Regions from separate parts of the Dehalogenimonas loeffleri genome, predicted to be linked through region 2. Evidence: riboswitches for the same ligand, from Rfam matches in the RefSeq annotation. Region 2 holds a riboswitch; each other region holds the start of a gene.
What was found. Region 2 has a riboswitch for molybdenum cofactor ahead of V8247_RS04705 (4Fe-4S dicluster domain-containing protein). Riboswitches for the same ligand answer to the same signal wherever they lie in the genome.
Positions count from the first base shown of each region.

Region 1 (2,267 bases), 420 kb from region 2:
GTGCAGACCGCCCAGGAGCTTGTCCTTGCTCCATTCCTCCCGGCGGCCGTCCTTCTTTATTACATAGACGGCGGTCGGCTGGATACGTTCATAGGTGGTGAAGCGGTAGCCGCAACCCAAACACTCCCGGCGGCGGCGGATGCCGTCTTCCACGTCACGGGAATCCACGACCTTGAGCTCATTCTGCAGGCAGTTGGGGCAATTCATACCATGTAAATCCTAATCACCAATTTCTAAATCCCAAATAAATCCTAAGTTTCAAATATCAAATTTCCAAAATATTTTTTGATTTTGTATTCTGACATTGTTCAGAAGTTACATAATGGATATTAGAAATTGTTTTCTCAAACACCATCTATTGTGTCGCCTGTGTAATGTACCACCAGATATAGTGGTTGTCAATAGGTAAATCGTCCTATTTTTCAAAGCCGGCAACGACAGCACGGAAAATATATTTTGATTTTGACCTCGCCGCGCAGGGTAATATAATTTTTACTTAAGAGACAGATATGTGTGGGTTTAATAACGGTACTAACTTCCTTTCCAAGCCAGCGACGGCAGCGCGGAATACTATTTGTATTTTGTTCTCACCGCGCCGGGTAATATAATTTTACTTAAGCGAAGAATATGTATGGATTTAATAACGGTACTAATCAATCATTGACAGTGTTAAAACAGCGGTGTTACAATCTCCCCGATTTCGCATGGTGCGCGATGCCTCTTCGAGTTCCGGTATCTAACGTCAGGTCAGTGATCACGATGCCGGTGCCGAAAAGCCGCAAGGCTTTGAGGGTGTGGGTGGAAACGCCGACACCTCCCGATTGGAAAGGAGAGTCTGGTCATGCATAAAAATATGATATTTGAAGACGCCCTCAGATGAGGCGTCTTTTTTATTTCCCGGAAGTTGTCCCAACCAACAAACTAGACACAGGAGAGGTGAATTAATGAAACACAAAAAAGCCCTTTACGCGGTTTTCGCCTGTCTGCTGGTGCTGTTACCGGTTTTAAGTGCCTGTACCCAGGACACCGAGGAACCAGCGCCGACAACGACCAACCCGCCCAATAATGAAGAGGCCCTGTTGCCCGAGACTCCGGGAATTGACGCAACACTGGTCTATGCCAGTCAGTGCGCTTCCTGCCACGGCACTAATCGCCAGGGCGGCGTCGGCCCCGGTTTAACCAAGAATATCACTATTGCCTACCTGAGTCAGTGGGTACCGACCCACCGCACCGGCGTCCAACTGGACCCGCGTCTGGCCAATTCCCTGATTAACTGGTTGAAGGTTAATTCCACCGTTTCCACCGTCCCCCAGCCCACCGAACCGGCTTTCGTGTACGCCCTTAACTGTACCGTCTGCCACGGTGCTACCCGTTCCGGCGGCAACGGCGGCCCGTCTATTAAACCGGATAACCTGACCCGGCTGACCGAAGGCTTCCTGGCGATTTTCCTCCAGGGGCATTACAAAGGCGTAGACCTGGTTCAGGATCAGCGGGATGCCCTGGCTGAATGGCTGAAAGCTACCCCGTAGGTTCCGCCCGGATCAAATGACATTGAACGATAAATAAGTTCCTACTCTAAAGGAGATAAAATGGATATTGCTAGCCTGAGAAAACCTGAACTGACCCGCCGGGATTTCATGAAAGTCGCCGGTATGACCGCCGCCTACTTCGGCATCAGCCAGGCGCTGACGCCCCAGATTGTCCAGGCATTGGAGAATAATGCGGGTAAGGCTGCGGTTATCTGGCTGGAAGGCCAGAGCTGCACCGGTTGTACCGAGTCCTTCCTTAATAACCTGGAACCCAGCGCCACCTCCATCCTGCTGGATACCATCTCGCTGCGTTACCACGAAACTGCCATGGCGGCTTCCGGCCACCAGGCTGAGGCCGCCCTGCAGGCGACGATCGCCGAGGGCGGTTATGTCCTGGTTATTGAGGGCTCAATCCCGCTGGCGGAAGACGGCGCGTTCTGCACCGTGGCCGGCAAACCCTTCACCGAAATCGTCCGCGAGACCGCCAAGAACGCCGCCGCTATCATCTGTGTCGGCGCCTGCGCCACCTACGGCGGCATCCCCCGCTCCGGCCCGACCGATGCCGTGGGTTACTTGTTCCGCGGCAAGGAACTGCATCACTACTTTGATGATGTCGGTGCCAAGCCGGTCATCAATCTGCCGACCTGCCCGCTCCATAACGAACGCCTGACGGCCACGATCGTCCACTACCTGACCTTCGGCACCGTACCGGAACTGGACCAATACAACCGGCCTTAT
Region 1 is NZ_CP146612.1:476,660-478,926, forward strand. Features, by position in the region: gene nrdR (transcriptional regulator NrdR) at 1-207, opposite strand, end outside; molybdenum cofactor riboswitch at 709-848, shown strand; gene V8247_RS02395 (cytochrome c) at 945-1,529, shown strand; gene V8247_RS02400 (hydrogenase small subunit) at 1,590-2,267, shown strand, end outside.
Region 1: linked by a shared signal. The riboswitch ahead of V8247_RS02395 (cytochrome c) and the one ahead of V8247_RS04705 (4Fe-4S dicluster domain-containing protein) in region 2 are both predicted to bind molybdenum cofactor.

Region 2 (2,267 bases):
TTTTTACCATTGTTTGGGCAAGACCCAAAGCGTTTCGGAAGAAATCATGACATTGACCTGACAACCATCGTCAATCAGACGCTGCCCGCCACAACCGTAATTAAGCTGGATAGGCGCTCTTTGCGGATTCGTCACGCAGCCTCCATTTGCCACCAAAGTCAGATGCAAGGGGGGTCTCTACGCCGCACTGTATCAAACCTCTTGGAAAGATTCAGCGGTGCCAACGATGTTTTTAGCCTGGCGTTTCCCCAACAAAGCGGTGGCAAAACGGAAAATGATCTTTTTCAAGACTTGCCACCCCGAGTTTAGAGGCTATTGTCTGGCTTCTTTGACACTTTCGCAGGGGTCTGGGGGGTGATTTTATTAACCTCAATCGGGGCTGAACCCCGCTTGATACCAACCTCTGGTCCGCTATTCTTATTGACACTATTAATGACCGGTGTTAAAATCGCTCCGATTATTAAAGTGTAATTCTTCGAGTCTCCCGGCCTGGGGCGTTATTTGCTACGGTCGGTTGACCGGCAGGTAGTGTAACTACCTCAAAGGTGACGCTGAGAAATCGCGGTGCCTCCCATTATGGAAAGGAGATTGCATACATTCGTTGGTGCGGGTCCGTTGTGTGGGTAAAAACTCCCCAAAGTTAATAATTAACCATGATATTATTGCTTTCTAACTTTAACCGCGACACAGCTCAATGCATCAATCTTTGCATCACAAGATTCACATTTATGTTAACTTCTCCCTTCAACCTTCATCCAGAATTGAAATACCGCATATTGACCAACTCAGGGCTTTGATGGTCATTTCCGTGATGAAATAATTTCTTAAATACAAACCCGGGAAAGGAGTTACAATATGCCCGTAGGTATGCTCATTGACACTACCAAGTGCATCCTGTGCCGGTTATGCGAGGTTGAATGTCACAAGTTCTACGAACTTAAGGACAAACGGTTCGCCGGTACGGACGACGCTCCGGAACTTGACGCTTATCACTATGTGGTTTTACAGGCGCATCAGGTACCCTATTATGACCGGACACAGGTCATCGGCGTCAGCAAACGCTGTCTCCACTGTTTCAGTCCGGCCTGTGCCTCAGTCTGTCCGGTAGGCGCTCTGCACAAAGAACCCAACGGCGCCGTCGTCTGGGAGGAAGGCAAGTGTATCGGCTGTCGTTATTGCCAAAACGCCTGCCCTTTTGACATTCCTAAATTTGAATGGGATGAACCCTGGCCCAAGATTTCCAAGTGCATCTTCTGCAATGACCGTAAACTGGCCGTTGGTGAAAATCCGGTGTGCTTTGATGTCTGCCCGACCAAAGCTATCCGCTTTGGAGAACGCGCCGATATGATTGCGCTGGCGCATGAGCGAATTCAAAACGAACCTGACAAATATTACGACCATATTTACGGCGAACATGAAGCCGGCGGTACCGCAGTGATGTACATCAGTTCGGTCGCCCCAGAGGAAATCGGCTTCATTGAAGTTGAAAAGGAACTCTACCCCCCGTTGACCAGGGAGTTTCTCAGCAAGATTCCTCTTGAAATATCCGCCATCGCCTTGTTCCTGACCGGCACCTATCTCTTCCGCACCCGCCGGGAAGCTAAATTCAAGGCAGAAGCACTCCAACAACCCAGCCAGGAGGACCGAGGTTAAAATGACAACACAACTGACTCGTCGTAACTTTGTTGGACTCTGTGCCGGCTCTACCGCGGCCTTAGGCCTTTCACTCTTTAAGAATCCGGAATTTGAACGACTTTTTGCCGCCGGCTTGAATGAAGTACCGGTTATCTGGTTTCAGGGATCTGGCTGTAACGGTTGTTCCGTATCCGCACTCAACGGTTTCCCTGTCACCATTCAAGACCTGTTGCTCTCCGAGGTTGTCACCGGTAGCCATGTCAGCCTGCGTTTCCACAATACCGTCATGGCCGCCCAGGGCGACCTGGCCATGCAAGCCCTGTACGACACCGAAACCGGTCCTTTCGCCCTTATCGTGGAAGGCGGCATTCCGCTGAAAGACGGCGGTATTTATTGTGAAGTTGGCGAAAAGGATGGCCACGGCATCCCGATGACCGAAACCATTGAACGCTTAGGTAAAAAAGCCATCGCCACCATTGCTCTCGGCACCTGCGCTTCATCCGGCGGCATCTCCGCATCTCCTCCCAATCCCGGGGAAGTTGTGGGCGTGGCCGAATTCTACAAGCAAAAAGGCATCACAACCCCTGTCATCAATATTACTGGCTGTCCGCCGCACCCGGATTGGTTGGTGG
Region 2 is NZ_CP146612.1:900,432-902,698, reverse strand. Features, by position in the region: gene V8247_RS04710 (PIG-L family deacetylase) at 1-309, shown strand, start outside; molybdenum cofactor riboswitch at 462-604, shown strand; gene V8247_RS04705 (4Fe-4S dicluster domain-containing protein) at 856-1,653, shown strand; gene V8247_RS04700 (hydrogenase small subunit) at 1,655-2,267, shown strand, end outside.

Region 3 (2,267 bases), 690 kb from region 2:
GGCGCCGCCGGCCGGGTCAAACTGCTCCGGCTCTATCAACCGGCCCGGGATTCCAAATGTGAAGCCATCCCCGGCGACACTCCGGAAGAACAGGGCGTTAACCTGGCGCTCAAACTGCGCGAACTGAAACTGGTCTAAGAGGATAATAATGAGCGAGAACAAAGGTATTTTAATCATCACTACCGCCGCTGACGGTAAAACTGCCGCCTCAGCCGCGGAACTGTTCGGTGCTGCTTCGTCGGCAGCACCTGCCGGGGCGGTCAATGCCGCCGTCATCGGTACCGGGACCGCGGCGGCGGCCCTTGAAACCGGCACCTTCGGCGTCAGCCGGGCTTTTGCCATTGAAACCGCAGAACGCCTGCCGGGTACGGTTATCAACGCCGTCATCAGCGCCGTCAGCGCGTTGAAACCATACCTCATAATCATGGCCGAGGACGACCTGGGCCGGGACCTGGCGCCGATGCTGGCATCGGCGTTACAAACTGCCGCGGTGACCGATGTCGTCAGTCTGAAAAACGAGAACGGCCAAACGGTCATTACCCGCCCGGTGTACGGCGGCAACGCTCTGGCAGATTATGTCATTGAAACCGAGCCTCAAATCATCACCATCCGTCCCAAAGCCTTTGAACCGGCGGCAGCCGGCAACGGTCAAACACCCGAAATAACCGAATTGTCTTTACCGGCTGATGAATGCAGTGTTTGCCTGGTGGAGCGCTTTGAAGTCAAACAGGAAGGGCTGCGTATTGAAGACGCTAAAATCGTTATCGGCGGCGGTCGCGGTCTCGGCGGACCGGAGGGTTTTGCCCAGCTCAAGGAATTAGCAGACCTGGTCGGCGGCAGCGTCGGTGCCTCCCGGCCGCCCTGTGACCAGGATTGGTGGCCGGAAAGCGCCCAGATTGGCATTACCGGCAAAGTCATCGCCCCTGACCTGTATATCGCCATAGGCATTTCCGGCTCATCTCAGCATCTGTCCGGCGTCGCCGGTGCTAAAACAACCGTGGCCATCAACAAGGACCCGGAGGCGAACATCTTTAATTCGGCAACCTACGGCATTGTCGCTGACTGGAAAAAGGTCTTACCGGCGCTGACCGTCAAGGTCAGGGAGCTGACCGGGAATTAACCCGGTTGACGGTATTAGTACCATGTGCTAATATGCTGCCATAATTGAATATTGATCTCTGAATTCCTGGAACCTAAATCTTTTTAAGACATGGTGCCGGGAACGGCGGGTGGATTGACCACCCCAAGGGTCGCCTCGGAAACGGGGCGGTCTCCCGTGATTTGGAAAGGAGAGTAGCCATGACTGGGGTATTGTCTGGCCGCGCACCTCCTTAAAAAAGAGGTGTTTTTGTTTCTACGGAAATATTATTGTTGAAGGAACTTAATGATGAAAAGGTTTTGGCTAAAATTATCAACGGTGTTGTTTGCGGCGATGCTGGTCGCAATCAGCACAGTCGGTTGCGGAACTGGTAACCCCGACCCTACCATTCAGCCCACGGCAACTACTGATGAAGGGTTATCCATTCTGGATCCCTCCATCCGGTTGCGCATCGCCACCACAACCAGTCTTTATGATACCGGCTTGTGGTCATTACTGGAGCCCATGTTTGAAGACAAGTACGGAGTTGAGGTTGATGTTCTCTATGCCGGTACCGGTATTTCTATTGAATACGGTAAACGCGGTGATGTTGATCTGATCGCCGTTCACGACAAGACCAGAGAACTGGCGTTTATCGCTGACGGCTACGGTCTCGAGCGTTCGGCCTTCGCCTCGAACTATTTTGTCATCGTCGGCCCGGCTAATGACCCTTTAGGGTTGAAAGGCCTGTCGCCTGAGGCTGCCTTCCAGAAACTGGCTGAATCAGGAAGCACCAAATTCATCTCCCGTGGTGATGATTCCGGGACCCATGCCAAGGAAAAGGCTATCTGGGCTGCCGCCGGATTCAACTATGCCGATATTCGGCAAGCCGGCGATTGGTATGTGGAGGCTGGTCGCGGTATGGGCCCCACTTTGTTGATGGCCAGTGAACTTCAGGGATACACTATATCAGACATGGGAACGTTCCTAGCCTACAAAGGCAACACCGGTCTGGCTGCGATTGTCGACACCGGTTCCATTCTTCTTAATGTCTATTCCGCCATTCCGGTAAATCCTGATAAAGTTGTGGGAGTCAGGAATGCCGAGGCGGCACAGATTATGGCTGAATGGTTGATGTCCAAGGAAATTCAGGATATTATCGGACAATACGGGGTTAAAGATTACGGAG
Region 3 is NZ_CP146612.1:207,806-210,072, forward strand. Features, by position in the region: gene V8247_RS00930 (electron transfer flavoprotein subunit beta/FixA family protein) at 1-138, shown strand, start outside; gene V8247_RS00935 (electron transfer flavoprotein subunit alpha/FixB family protein) at 149-1,120, shown strand; molybdenum cofactor riboswitch at 1,165-1,308, shown strand; gene V8247_RS00940 (substrate-binding domain-containing protein) at 1,385-2,267, shown strand, end outside.
Region 3: linked by a shared signal. The riboswitch ahead of V8247_RS00940 (substrate-binding domain-containing protein) and the one ahead of V8247_RS04705 (4Fe-4S dicluster domain-containing protein) in region 2 are both predicted to bind molybdenum cofactor.